2 regions of the Cobetia sp. 5-11-6-3 genome follow, and region 2 is predicted to be linked to the other one. Evidence: riboswitches for the same ligand, from Rfam matches in the RefSeq annotation. Region 2 holds a riboswitch; the other holds the start of a gene.
What was found. A riboswitch is a leader RNA that binds a small molecule or an ion and turns the genes downstream of it on or off. The one in region 2 is predicted to bind thiamine pyrophosphate.
Positions count from the first base shown of each region.

Region 1 (6,806 bases), on a different contig from region 2:
GCAGCTGCTGGCAGACTTCAAGGCAGGCAAGGTGCCATTTCTGGTGGCGACGGGCGTCGCGGCGCGCGGCATCGACATCGATGACCTGCAGCGGGTGGTCAACTATGACCTGCCGGATGAGGCAGAGAACTATGTGCACCGTATCGGACGCACCGGACGCGCCGGGGCAAGCGGTGAAGCCATCTCACTGGTATCGCGTGATGATTTCCACAACCTGTGCGCCATCGAGCAGCATCTGGGCAACTTCATCGAGCGTGTGGTGATCGAAGGGTTCGAGCCCGGACTCGCCGTGCCCGCCTCGACGATGGACCCGCTGCCACGCAAGCCGGCCCGCGCTCGCCGCCGACCTGCCGGCAAGCGCTGAGCCATTCGCGCACCGTACGCGACACCGCGACAGTGGAACCTCCTCCACTGTCGCTCTCACTGCTGATCACCGCCTCACGACCTGCTGCCGTGAGATTCGCTGCTGCGCGATACAGGCCCCAGCTGGTTGTCGCTGACGAAACGATTGCAGCCTTCGCGCTTGGCGCGGAACAGGTTGACGTCCGCCTTGGCGATCAGGCTTTCCAGATCCTTGTCCCCGGACTGGCGTTGGGCGACGCCGATCGAGAGACTGACATCGAGACTGTTGATGCCGTCATTGATGACGAAGGGCAATGCCGAGGCCCCCTTGCACAGACGCTCCGCCACCTGGTCGGCGCGCTCACCATGCAGCCGCGGACTCAGCAGCACGAACTCCTCCCCGCCATAGCGACCGATCAGATCCTCTCCGCGCAGGATACTGCGCATGCGCTTCACCAGCTCCTTGAGCACCTGGTCGCCCGCCGCGCGTCCCCAGGTCTCGTTGATCAGCCCCAGATGGTCGACATCCACCATCATCACGCTGATGGGCTGTGTCCCCATCAACATCTCACGCCCCTTGTCGATCAGTTCCGCGCGACTCAGCGCCCCGGTCAACTCATCGAACCGCTCGCGTGACTCGAAACGCTGGCGCAAGCGATCCGCCGACCACCCCATCTGTACCAGCACGAGGGTGAAGAACACGGTCAGAACGCAGAGATTGATCAGTCGGAACGCGAATGCCCACCCGGGCGGCAGCGGATTGGCCACCCCCTGGAACATCAGCACGACATAGGCCAGCAGCGGCATGCTCAGGCAGATGAGACACAGCAGCAGGCGTCGCGTGAAGGGCATGCGAATGCAGTAGATGTACAGCAGCGCACCGAAATAGAAATAATCGAAACCGGGGGCTGGACCGAAATAGCCCAGGGACAGACTTATCTGGGCACAGGTACCCAATGCCAGCAGGTTGGCGGCCAGTACCTCTCGGCGCGCGCGATGCAGCTGCAGACAGACAAGGTCCACCACCAGCATGCCCAGATCCAGCGCCAGAATGCCCATCTCTCCCAGCCAGAGCATCAGACCGGCATACAGCAGGTGACTCGCTATCGCGAGCACATACACCACATTGAAGGTGGCGTGGAAGGTCTTCTCGTCCTCGGTGAGGCCTGGTGGGAAATCCTCGAATCGCAACAGCCAGCGCGCAAGGTGTGGATGTGGACTGCCCATGAGACTATCTCCTTGGCTGCTGACCACCATTCGTGGCCAGCCAGACCAGGCGGGTAAAGGCCTGACGAGCCAAGGGTACGTCATCCCTCAGTCGAAAGGAGATCAGCACATTACACGCAATGCATAAACCCGCCACCAAGCGCCGAGCCAGCCTGGCGTCACGACAGGCAGAACCGGGTCACGACGCAAAGAACCGCGTCAATGCAGGCGCAGCCCCACCTTGGTGATGCGATTGCCCTCGACCTCATTCACCACCCAGTGAATGCCATGCCAGTCGACATCATCCCCGACCACCGGCACCCCGCCGACTCTGCGGGTGATGAACTCGGCAATGGTCAGGTGCTGCTCGCCCTGAGAGAGCGTCAGTCCGTAGACATCGGCGATATCCTGCATGTTGGCATCCCCTTCCAGGGTGAAGGTGCCGAAGAAGGCGCGCTGTTCATGCTGCAGACTCTCGCCATTGAACATGCGATTGAGGCTTGGCACATCGCAGGAGCGCCCGACGACGCACAGCACGTCCTTCTGATGCAGACAGGTGCTGCCCTTGGGATGGATCAGCACCTTGTTGCGGAACAGCGCCCCGACCTTGGCCCCGGAGGGGAAGCGCAGCATGCGCAATGCCACGCCTTCCAGCGCCGTGTTGTCGACCCGGTAGACCAGCATCTCGTAATCGTTGACGGGCATGATGCCCAGCAGATTGCGGCGGCTGGGCTGTGCACCCGGCGGCACCACCACCCTGAGCTTGCGCGCCATGGGAGCCAGCGACGAGCCCTGCACCAGCAGCGAGATGATCACCACGAAGAAGGCGACATTGAAGTAGACACCGGCATTCTCGACCCCGGTGATCACCGGGAAGATCGCCAGCACGATCGGCACCGCCCCCCTCAACCCGACCCAGCTGATGAACCACAGCTCTCGCCAGCGGAAGCGGAAGAAAGGCTTGAGACACAGGATCACGGCCAGGGGGCGCACGAACAGGATCAGCGCCACGCTCAGAATGGCGGCCGGCAGCGCGAACTGCAGCATCGTGGAGGGTGAGACCAGCAGACCCAGCATCAGGAACAGCACGATCTGGGACAGGTGGGCCAGTCCATCATGCACCGGCAGGATGTGTTCGAGGTGGCGCCCCGGATGATTGCCGATCATCAGGCCACACAGATAGATGGCCAGGAAGCCACTGCCACCGAGCTCATTGGTCGTCGCGAACAGGCTCAGGCCCAGCGCCAGCGCCAGCAGGGAATAGAGGCCGGGCGCCAGATCCAGATAGCGCATCAGACGGGCGATCAACCAGCCACCGGCGATCCCCATGCCCGCGCCGACCCCGAACTGCAGCGCGAAGCTCATGAGTCCGGCGGCGACCCCCGACAGCTGTCCGGTCAGTATCTCGGCCAGAGTGATGGTGAGGAAGATGGCCATCGGGTCGTTGGTACCGGACTCGATCTCCAGCGTCGCCCCGACCCGCTCATTGAGGTGCACCCCCTGCCCGCCCAGTAGCGAGAAGACCGCCGCGGCGTCGGTAGAGCCGACGATGGCCCCGACCAGCAGGCCTTCGATCAGGGTGAGGTCAAACAGCCACATGGCCAGCAGCCCCACCAGCCCGCTGGTCATGAAGACCCCGACGGTCGCCAGCACCAATGCCGGCTTGAGACCCGCGCGGAAGGTCGAGAGACGGGTGCGCAGACCGCCATCGAGCAGAATGAGTGCCAACGCCAGATTGCCGATCAGGTACGCGGTAGAGGCATCATCGAACTGGATGCCGAGCACGCCATCCTCCCCCGCCAGCATGCCGAGTCCCAGGAACAGCAACAGCAGGGGCATGCCGAGACGAGCCGAGACCCGACTTGCCAGCACGCTCAAGGCGATGAGCATGCCCGCCAGCAAGAAGTAATAGTTCAGATTCTCTACCACGTGTGCTCCCCCGCCATTCCCGGCACCAAGTCTCGAATCACGTCTGCGACGGCCCAGAGACAGTATTCCATGTCAGCGACGAGGCTGCAGAGAAATTTCTCAAATATTCATGGACTTGCGATCAACATGTCAGGCTTCTCGGCGACACCCAGGCCGGGGCTGCCGCCAGCTCGGCGTAGCGGGTCGGACCGAAGGCTTCCATCGCCCACAACAGGGCTCGGCACAGCTCACGCTGACCGCCGATATCGACCATGCGCCCATGACGCGAATAACCGGCGAGGAAGGCCTCACGCTGACTCGGCGTCTCCAGCAACAACTCGATCAGTGCCCAGTCGAACTCGATCGGGGCCCACACCAGTGCCTCCCAGTCGCTCCATACCCAGCCGGTGGCGGCGCACAGATATTGGTCCGCGCGCAGGTCCGGCAGACTCCAGACGGCGCGAGCGGGATGCGAGAAGGTGCGTGATGGCAGGTCCCCCAGCTCGTGGGACAGGGGATGGCGCGCGAGAAAACGCGTCACGCGGGCATTCCAATGCAGCAACGGCATGGGCTGGGCAAGGGGCTGACCAAAGCCGGACACGGTGTCCTGATGCAGCCGCCCGACCTGATCTCCCAGCAACTCACAGAAGGTGTCACTGAGATCACTGGGCTGACCGCTGGACCACGGCAGATGCCAGACGGGCGCGCCATCGAGACGCCCCAGATAGGTCAGCGGCAGCGGAGGGATGGGCAAACGCGCCGGCAACGCGCCCGCCAGCCGTGTCAGGGCCTCAGGTTGCGCCCAGCGATCGGCGCCGAAGACACCGCGCATCGCTCGCCAGAAGGGGTCGTGATCCGGGCCGGTCCGCGCCAGCTTGATCAGGCCGGGGGTGCCGCCACGCTGTCGCCACAACCAGTTGGCACTATCCGGCCAGGCAAGTGCCAGCGGCTCCAGCGCATGCCCCAGATAGGTGGAAAGACGGCGAGTCAGCGCATCCTCCGGCCAGCCATTGGGCACGGATGTCGCGTCTGGCATCACGGGTCGCCGCGGTGGCACGGGATAACCGCTGGAGCAGGTCGAGAGATCCGGGGTATCAGGCATGTTGATCTCCTTGAGGCTGCGATACCTCGATAGCATACCCAACACCGGGCCATGCAGCATAGCCACACGACAGCCACCCCGACGATGGCAGGGATGCAACCGGCGGGCAGGTGACGGTACACTGTCGGCCTGGATGGGGGTGCCCGAAAGTGGGCTGAGAGCCGATGCGTCACGTCGCATGGCAACCCCTGGAACCTGATCCGGTTGATACCGGCGGAGGGAATTCCGGTCACCTGCCCAAGCGTCAGGCGCCCTGCGTGCTTCCTCCCCTCGGCATGCCGCCTGACCACGGATGACACTGTGTCGCTGGGACTCTCCCTCAACAACGCTCGCATCGATTACGCCAGCCATACGCTGTTTCGTGATCTGTCGGCGCGTCTGGATGCCGGAAGCTGGACGGCCTTGCTGGGCCGCTCAGGCTGCGGCAAGAGCTCACTGCTGCGCCTGCTGGCCGGCCTCGAGATGCCCGACCATCACACGCTGGAACTCACCACCGATGATGGCAAGCCACTGGCGGGTCGCGTCGCCTGGATGGCGCAGCAGGACCTGCTGCTGCCCTGGCGCCGGGTGCTGGACAACCTGTGTCTGGGAGATGATCTCCATCGTCGCCCTCGCGATACCGAGCGGGCCCGCGAACTGCTGGCAGCGGTGGGTCTGGAGGGGCGCGAGCAGGCCTGGCCAGACGCCCTCTCCGGCGGGCAACGCCAACGCGTCGCATTGGCGCGAACGCTCTACCAACAGGCTCCGGTGGTGATGATGGATGAGCCCTTCTCCGCAGTGGACGCCATCACGCGACTCGAACTGCATGATCTCGCCAGCCGGCTGCTGGACGGACGCACCGTGCTGATGGTCACGCATGACCCGCTCGAGGCGCTGCGCCTGGCCGACCAACTGCTGGTACTGCGCCCGGGCCACGACAGCCAGCAGGGGGCAGTGCTCGACCGCTTGCCGGGGCTCTCGCCGCCTCGCCCGGTGCCGCTGGACCTGCCCGCCTTGCAGCAGGCCCAGTCCGAATTGATCACACGCCTGCGCGACGGCGAGGAGACGCCATGAAACGCCTGCATGCTCTGCGTCATCTCGCCATCAGCGCCGCCGTCCTGCTGGGACTCTGGCAACTGGTGATCATCACCACGGCCGTACCGCCCTACATCCTGCCAGCGCCACTGGCAGTCGCGGAGGTGCTGGTCCGTCAGGCCCCGATGCTGGCACACCACGCCGGCATCACCTTCGCCGAGATTCTTGGCGGGCTGGTACTGGGGGTCCTTCTCGGACTGAGCACCGCGCTGGCACTGGCGTTCATCCCTCGTCTGCGGCGCACCCTGCTGCCATTGCTGCTGATCAGCCAGGTGATTCCGCTGTTCGCCATCGCTCCACTGCTGGTGCTGTGGCTGGGCTATGACATGCTCTCCAAGGTCGTGATGGCCACGCTGATCATCTATTTCCCCGTGGCCTCCACCGGCTACGACGGCCTGCGCCAGACCCCTCAGGGCTGGCTGGATCTCGCCCACACCCTGGGTGCCAGCCCGTGGCGACTGCTGCTGCATGTCCAACTGCCCGCCGCGCTGCCGGCATTGGCCTCCGGCGTGCGCATGGCAGCGACAGCCGCCCCCATCGGGGCCGTCATCGGTGAGTGGGCCGGCGCAAGCCAGGGCCTCGGCTATCTGATGCTCAATGCCAATGCCCGGATGGAAATCGACCTGATGTTCGCCGCTCTGCTGGTGCTGGTCGCCTTTTCGCTGCTGCTGTATTTCACGCTGGATGCCCTGCTGCGTCGCCTGATGCCCTGGCATCGGGATCGCCTGACCCGTTTGAACTGAGCGCTTCCGGCTGCCAGGCGATGCCCTGACGGCCTCACATTCTCGACACCACAAGGAATACCGCCATGCCATTCTCGCCATCGGCGATCCGCCGTTCCGGCAAGCTGTCCTGCCTCTTCGCGACGCTGCTGACAACCCTCAGCCTGAGCACCTTCGCCCTGTCAGCCGAGACTGGCGCCAGCGCCGAGCCCCAGGCCCCGACCGCCAGTGACAGTGCAGCGGCAGCGGTCACCAAGACCGGGCAGGACGGTGCCACCCTCGAGCCAGACGCTTCTGCCAAGCAGGCTGCCGAGACCGAGCAACAGACCCGCCCCGCCGCTGGCGATGTGCAGGACCCGCAAGCGGCCGCCACCGATGCCAAGCCCCTCACGCACCTCAAGGTCATGCTCGACTGGTACACCAATCCTGGCCACGGGCCGCTGGTGCTGGCT
Region 1 is NZ_BLWJ01000001.1:223,179-229,984, forward strand. It holds gene HXS66_RS00835 (DEAD/DEAH box helicase) at 1-364, shown strand, start outside; gene HXS66_RS00840 (GGDEF domain-containing protein) at 439-1,569, opposite strand; gene HXS66_RS00845 (potassium/proton antiporter) at 1,768-3,477, opposite strand; gene HXS66_RS00850 (hypothetical protein) at 3,599-4,558, opposite strand; TPP riboswitch at 4,684-4,797, shown strand; gene HXS66_RS00855 (ABC transporter ATP-binding protein) at 4,859-5,611, shown strand; gene HXS66_RS00860 (ABC transporter permease) at 5,608-6,375, shown strand; gene HXS66_RS00865 (ABC transporter substrate-binding protein) at 6,441-6,806, shown strand, end outside.
Region 1: another riboswitch for thiamine pyrophosphate. It lies ahead of HXS66_RS00855 (ABC transporter ATP-binding protein); the one in region 2 lies ahead of tenA (thiaminase II).

Region 2 (6,806 bases):
CGACGCCTTGCTCGGCCTGCTCGATCAGCGTGTCGCGGAAGATCTCCCAGTCGAGATTCTCGGCCACGCCATCGACCTTCTCCAGCGCCTGATAGATCGGCACCGTGCCGATGGGCACGGGAGAGTTGCGCAGAATCCATTCACGGGTCTCGTGGATGTTGGCGCCGGTCGAGAGATCCATCACGGTGTCGGAGCCCCAGCGGATCGCCCAGGTCATCTTGTCGACCTCTTCCTCGATGGAGGAGGTGACCGCCGAGTTGCCCAGGTTGCCGTTGACCTTCACCAGGAAGTTGCGGCCGATGATCATCGGCTCGCTTTCCGGGTGATTGATGTTGGCGGGAATGATGGCGCGGCCACGCGCGACTTCCTCACGCACGAATTCGGCGGTGATCTCGTCGGGCAGGTTGGCGCCGAAGCTGTGACCCGGGTGCTGGTGGCCCAGAATGCTCTCGACGGAGTCGCTGCCCTGATATTCCTCACGCAGCGCGATACGACGCTGATTCTCACGAATCGCGATGTACTCCATCTCCGGCGTGATGATGCCCTGGCGCGCATAGTGCAGCTGGGTGACATTCTTGCCCGGCAGGGCACGACGCGGGCGGTGGTCCAGCTCGAAACGCAGGGACGACAGGCGCAGGTCGGCCTGGCGCACGCGACCATATTCGCTGCTCAGCTGATTGAGCTGTTCGGTATCGCCGCGTTCCTCGATCCACTTCTCGCGCAGCGGTGCCAGCCCGCGACGAATGTCGATCTCGACCGCCGGGTCGGTGTAGGGGCCGGAGGTATCGTAGACGACGATCGGCGGATTCTCTTCCAGACCGCTGGAGGTCTGGGTCGGCGAGCAGCCGATCTCGCGCATGGGCACGCGGATGTCCGGGCGAGAGCCTTCGATATAGATCTTGCGCGAGCCGCTCAGCGGCGCGATGGCGGCGGCGTCGACGCGGGCTTCACTGGCGAGATGGCGACTGCCATCCTTGCGACCGGCACGTGCGCGCGCCTTCGGCGCAGCCTCAGGCTGGGGGGCGAGCGACGGTTCTGCGGCGTTGGTGGCTTGCGGATCTTGAGTCGTGGGGGTAGTGCTCATGCAGGTCTCCTCAAAGGGCGACGTCACGGCAGACGTCATCATGGGAAGACCGTGCGCAGGGAGAGGATGGCCATCGCCGACTCCTTGCCAACAGGTGGCCCGGGAGCGAGGCGGCCGCGGGCAGCGGCTGACCATCAGCTTGATTCCTACGCCGGTCCTAACCGGTTCAGGTTCCACGGGACCCCTTGCTGGCAGCCTCGCCCATTTGGCGGCGAGGTGATGCATGCAGGATCTCAGCCGGTTCCACCGGCACCCCGTCAAGCGTGCTCAGAATTCAATGCGGGCATGACCTGTGCTGAGCGTTGTGCTGGCCCAGGTCATCGTGCTCGCATTCAGGCTCTGATGGCCTGTGGTGTGTCTGGATGATTGGCGAGAGGACCACGTTTCCAGGCCGATGAAAATCGGTGTGTCTTCCGTTCGCGCAGGCGCGGCCTGTCAGGCGACGGCCTGCCACGGATCAGTCGCGATCAAGGCCCATCTGCCAGAAGTCGATCTCGAGACGTGTCGCATCGCGGAAGACATCGACCAGTTCGCCCAGCCGGCGCTCCGAGACCTCCGAGAGCCGAGCGTCCAGCCATTCACGTTCGGCGTCCACCGCTTCCTTGAACTCATCGCTGGAGTACATCGCGATCCAGTCCGCGTACGGATTGTCCTCGATCTCGGTGGTGTCCTGATCCAGCAGCCACTCGGCGATCTCGCCGTAGCCGATCAGGCAAGGCGCGAGCGCCACGTGAAGATCGAGAAGATCGCCGCGCTGGCCGCAATCCAGTACGTAACGGGTATAGGCCAGGGTGGCGCGGGATTCCGGCAGCTCACTCAGGTCATCCTCGCTGATGCCCCACTCGCTGCAGTAGCCGATATGCAGGTCGAGCTCGGTATTGAGAATGGTGTCGAGACTGGCCGTGGCCTGACGCAGCTCCGCGAGGGTGCGGCTCTTGTAGGCGGCAAGCGCCCAGGCGCGCGCGAAGTGGATCAGGAACAGGTAGTCCTGCTGCAGGTAATGGCGGAAGGACTCCTCTGGCAGACGACCTTCCCCGAGCTGGCGAACGAAGTCATGCTCGAGATAGTCGCGCCATTCCTCGGCGCAGGCACTGGTCAGGTCTGAAAAGCTGGGCATCGACGCATCCCTCGGTGAGCGTGCTGCCAATCCGTGATGGAGTGGCAAAGGTCTGGCTCGAGCGTGGTCAGGTCCGGCAATCTGCAGGGAAAAAGCGGGGGGAGGTGCGGCGTTCACCTGGAAGAGGTGAAGATGATGTGCGGCAACACTTCGCGCTTGATCCCTACGCCGGTACTAACCGGATCAGGTTCGGCGGGATCGTCATTCACGCACCTCGATGCAAGGCCTCGAACAGTGCGAATGACATCTCAGCCGGTCTTACCGGCACCCCGTCAAGCTGTGACTCAGACGTCACGATATCTCGAGTGTAACAGTCCTGCGGTGCAGGAAAAGCCTCTGCCGCCCTAAAACCCATGCGACTTTGGGAGGCCTTCTGCGATGCTGAAAGGGCTTCCTGCGATGCGGGAAGCGTGTCATGCGCTGCAGGAAAGATGTCATGCAGGCTGACAGGAGGAGAGGTTCGCCATCAGGGCTGGGAAGTGTCGCCTCAGGCGCACCAGATCGTGAGGCTCATCGACATCCCAGCTGACAGGCAGGCAACCGACGCTTCTGCCTGCCTGAGCCAGCAGTGCAAGAGTCTCCCGGCTCACGTCGGCATGGCTCCAGTGATCCAGCTGGAAGGCCGCCGGGCAGGCTGCTTTCAGGCCAATCAATCCGTATCCCCCGTCTTCGCTGGGCTGCAGCACCGCCTCATGGTCATGCAGGCACCGCGCCGCCTCGCGCAGACGTTGACTGTCCAATGCGGGCAGGTCAGAGCCCATCAGCAGCACGGGGCCTGCGGGCAGGTGGCGCAGCATGGCCTGATGCATGCGCTCCCCAAGCCCACCCTGTGGCTGTGCCTCGAGCGTGATTCGCTTGCCATATGCCGCCATGCTCTCTGCACGCCACTGATCCTCAAGGTCCGTCAGCAGGGCTGCCAGCTCAGGTTGCTGCCGAGCGTGCTCGGGGGAGGGAGTCAGCATCACGACCACCTTGCCGAGGCGTGAGGCGCAGGCCTGCTGAACGATTCTGCGCAGCATGCGCGAGTAGAGGCGTGCCGCCCCCTCGGGACCGAGGGCAGGGATCAGCCGCGTCTTGCATTGTCCGGCCAGTGGCAGGCGGCCGAAGATGATGAGCGTCGGGCGCATGTCATACGCGGCCGTGTCGGTTTCCCTGTCAGCAAGCGAGGCTTCAGGCATGAGGCAAGCCACGTTGTTCGCAGGCCTGAGCGGCGGCACCATATCCATAGAGGCGCGCCAGACGGACAGGAGATACGCCACCCCAGGCTGCCAGGCGCAGCCCCCACATCTTGAGGATGGTGCGACAGACGCCATGGGTTTCCCAGCGTCTTCCACTGGTGGTGACTCTGGCGGAGAGGTTCAGCGGCGAGGTCAGTCGCTTGAGCCTGACGCTCAGCTGGATGTCCTCCATCAGGGGCACGACGGGAAAGCCCTCGATGGCCTCGAAGGTGGAGCGTCGTACGAACTGGGTCTGATCACCCGTGCTGATGCTGGTCAGGCGCGAGCGCAGATTCATCAGCATGGCGATCACGGGCAGCAGCGGAGAATCTCCTTCGATGTCGACATCGAAGCGACCCCAGTCGCACTCGCGATGCTCGGCGAGGGTCTCTGACAGTACCGAGAGGACATGTGCCGGCAGGCGCGTGTCGGCATGCAGGAACAGCAGCCATTGACCACGAGCCTGAGAGGCACCGGCGTTCATCTGCGTTGCCCGGCCCGGATCACTGCTCAGGCAGCGATCGCACAGCGGCGTTGCCAGCTCGCGGGTAGTATCCGTGGAGCCGCCATCGACCACGATGACCTCGCAATCCCCGCTCGCGCGCAGTGGACTCAAGGCGATCAAGGCCGAGACGATACCGGATGCCTCGTTGTGGACTGGCATGATGATGCTCAGCCACGGGGTGCGTGTCAGGGCGCTGCCCGAACGGACAGCCCTGGGGGCAGGTCTGGCAACTGGCGAGAAGATGGAGGGCTTTGTCATGGCGCAGGCTCCGGCGATGGCGTCGTCCTGAGAGCATACGCATGTGATCACCCCATGGATGCAGAGCGTCGAGACGCTCGCTCAACGCTTGGGCGAAGAATCAACGCGTGAGCCGCCGTGTCGAGTCAGAGGCGGCTGGAGGTCACTGAGAGAAGGTGATCCGATAGAGTCCTGAGGCTCCGGTATCGCTGGTCAGGTAGAGGCTGCCATCCTTGCCGAATGCTACATCCAGTGGGCGTATCCAGCGCTCGCCGCTGGCGGCATCCTGCAGGCCGGTCAGTACCGGCACTAAGCGTGCTTCAGTGTCTGGCGTCGCCAGCTTGAGGCCCAGCAGGCGAGGCTCACGACGACTGGCGGGGTCTCCCCACGCCTTGCCGGAGGGCGCCGTGCCCCAGCTGCCGTGGACTGCCACCACGACATCCATGTCAGCAGCCAATGGATGCCCAGGCGGCACCACCGCGATACCCATCGGCGCACTGCGAGCGGGGATCTCGGCCAGTGGCGGTGCAATCTCGTCACGTTCGCGCGGTGAATCGCTCGTGATGCAATCATCTGCCTGCCAGCGGCCATCGATCCACTGATACCAGGGCATGCCATGGAAGCTGCCTTCGCGGGCAGCGACCACCAGCTCGCGAGGATGCTCGTAGCCCCAGTGGTCCGGTCCGTTGTTGGTGGCCAGCAGGCGCGTCTCTCCTGTCGCCAGTGCCTGCCAGACCAGGCCGACGGGGTTGCGCAGACCACTCGCCCACGCCCGCCACTCGGGAGGCTCGCCACTTTCCTCAAGGCGCATCACTCCCCCACGGCGCTGTTGCTGTGGGTAGCGAGGCGAGGTGCCCGCCAGGTACTGATCGGAGCAGTTGCCCTGGATCCCCAGCGCCAGATACAGGCCATTGTCAGGGCCCAGGCTCAGCGTACGCGAGTTGTGGCCACCGCCGCCGGGAATCGCGATCACGCGCTGGAAGTCGCTCGGGGCAAGGGAGATCCCGGGATGGTAGTCCGCGACCAGCAGGGCGCCCGTGGTCGCGACATACAGGCGCGCATCGCGGACGACGGCAGAGTGGGGATAGCCTTCCAGCTCGACCAGCACTTCCATGCGCTTGAGGCTGCCATCATCGGCCAGCTGGCCTCGATAGAGCTTGCCGGCCCGCGAGCCGATCAACACCTCATCGTGAGCGGTGAGGTGCAGCATGCGAGGTGCCTGAAGCGATGCCAGCCGAGTCATGCCGGCCCCTGGTGGCAGCCTCAGGGAGGGGGCGTCCTCGGGAACCGAGCTTGCCGCCTGCAATGCCAGAGCCGGGGCATGAGCAGAGGTCTCGCCATCGAGGGTGTCGCTGCTGCTTGCCTCGCTCCAGGCAAGAGACGACGCGCAGAGACAGCCGATGAGTGCCGTCCCCATCAGCAGTCTGATGCTTGCGCATCCACGGATTTCCTGTTGGCGCTTGCTCATGTGCTCCACTGCCTCCCTGGCCTGTCGCGGCTGCCTCGGCAAGTCGACTGGCATTGCTCGCTGTCGTGCAGGAAAGTCTGGAAGCTTGTGCCGGTTTGCGCCAGTGCTGCCCTGTCCCTGGAGAGTCAGGAGCGCTTCGCGTTGCGGCGGCGGTACTTGAGGTGGCGGCGCCAGCCCTTGAGGGAAAGCCAGGAGTCGTCGCGGGGATAGAAGCGCTTATCACGCCAGCCCGGCTGCTCGTCCAGTTCTTCCGGGCTCTTGCGCCAGCGCTTGTATTCCCATTGATACTGCGCGGGCGCCAGGGCGATCGCGGCTTCCACTGAGGCATTCACTCCCCGTGCCGAGATGACCTCGTCTTCGGTGTAGACCGCCTCATCCGCGGCGAGGAAGTGGATGGCGAAGCCATGGCCATCTTCCAGGCGTTGAGCGACACCGGTCACCACGCGGGCGTCGGTTCTCGCCACCAGCTTGGGGAGCAGAGTGGCGGTGTAGGCGGGGCGGCCGTAGAAGTCGGCGAAGACACCGCTGCCGCGTCCCGGTTCCTGGTCCGGCAGGATGCCGATCGCCTCGGCGCGCTTGAGCGCCTTCAGCAACGCTGCCACGCCGCGGGAGTTGGTAGGCACCAGTCTCGCTCCCATGCGCTCACGCCCGTTGCGAATGATCGGGTCGAGCCGCTCGAACTTGGGCGGCTCGTACATGGCAGTGAAGGGGAAATGGCTCGAGAGCCAGAAATTGAGCACTTCCCAGTTGCCGAAGTGCGGCGCCAGCACGATCACGCCACGTCCCTCGGCACGGGCTTCGTCGAGCAGATTGCGACCGTGCACCTCGAGAATCGAATCGCGCACCGCGTCTTCATCACCCAGCCATACCTTGCCCAGCTCCAGCATGGTGGCGGTGGAGTGCGCGAGGCTCTCGGTCACGAGGCGTGCGCGTGCCTCACGCGGCTGATGAGGGAAGGCCTGGCCAAGATTTCTGCGCGTGACGCGCCGTTCCCGCGGATTGAGCAGTTGCACGAGACGCGCGACCGGGCGCGCCATCCACCACAGCTGGCGGGTGGTCAGGCCCGAGAGTCGCTGCCATAGCCAGGCGACGGCATTGGCCTTGAGGGGTAAAAGGCGCTGTTCCATGGCCTTTTCAAAACGCTTGAGAGTCTTTTCCATCGTCACACATGAAGTTCC
Region 2 is NZ_BLWJ01000003.1:228,856-235,661, reverse strand. It holds gene thiC (phosphomethylpyrimidine synthase ThiC) at 1-1,084, opposite strand, end outside; TPP riboswitch at 1,211-1,351, opposite strand; gene tenA (thiaminase II) at 1,542-2,201, opposite strand; TPP riboswitch at 2,345-2,483, opposite strand; gene HXS66_RS06885 (TIGR04282 family arsenosugar biosynthesis glycosyltransferase) at 2,636-3,328, opposite strand; gene HXS66_RS06880 (TIGR04283 family arsenosugar biosynthesis glycosyltransferase) at 3,372-4,181, opposite strand; gene HXS66_RS06875 (sorbosone dehydrogenase family protein) at 4,324-5,628, opposite strand; gene HXS66_RS06870 (lysophospholipid acyltransferase family protein) at 5,754-6,788, opposite strand.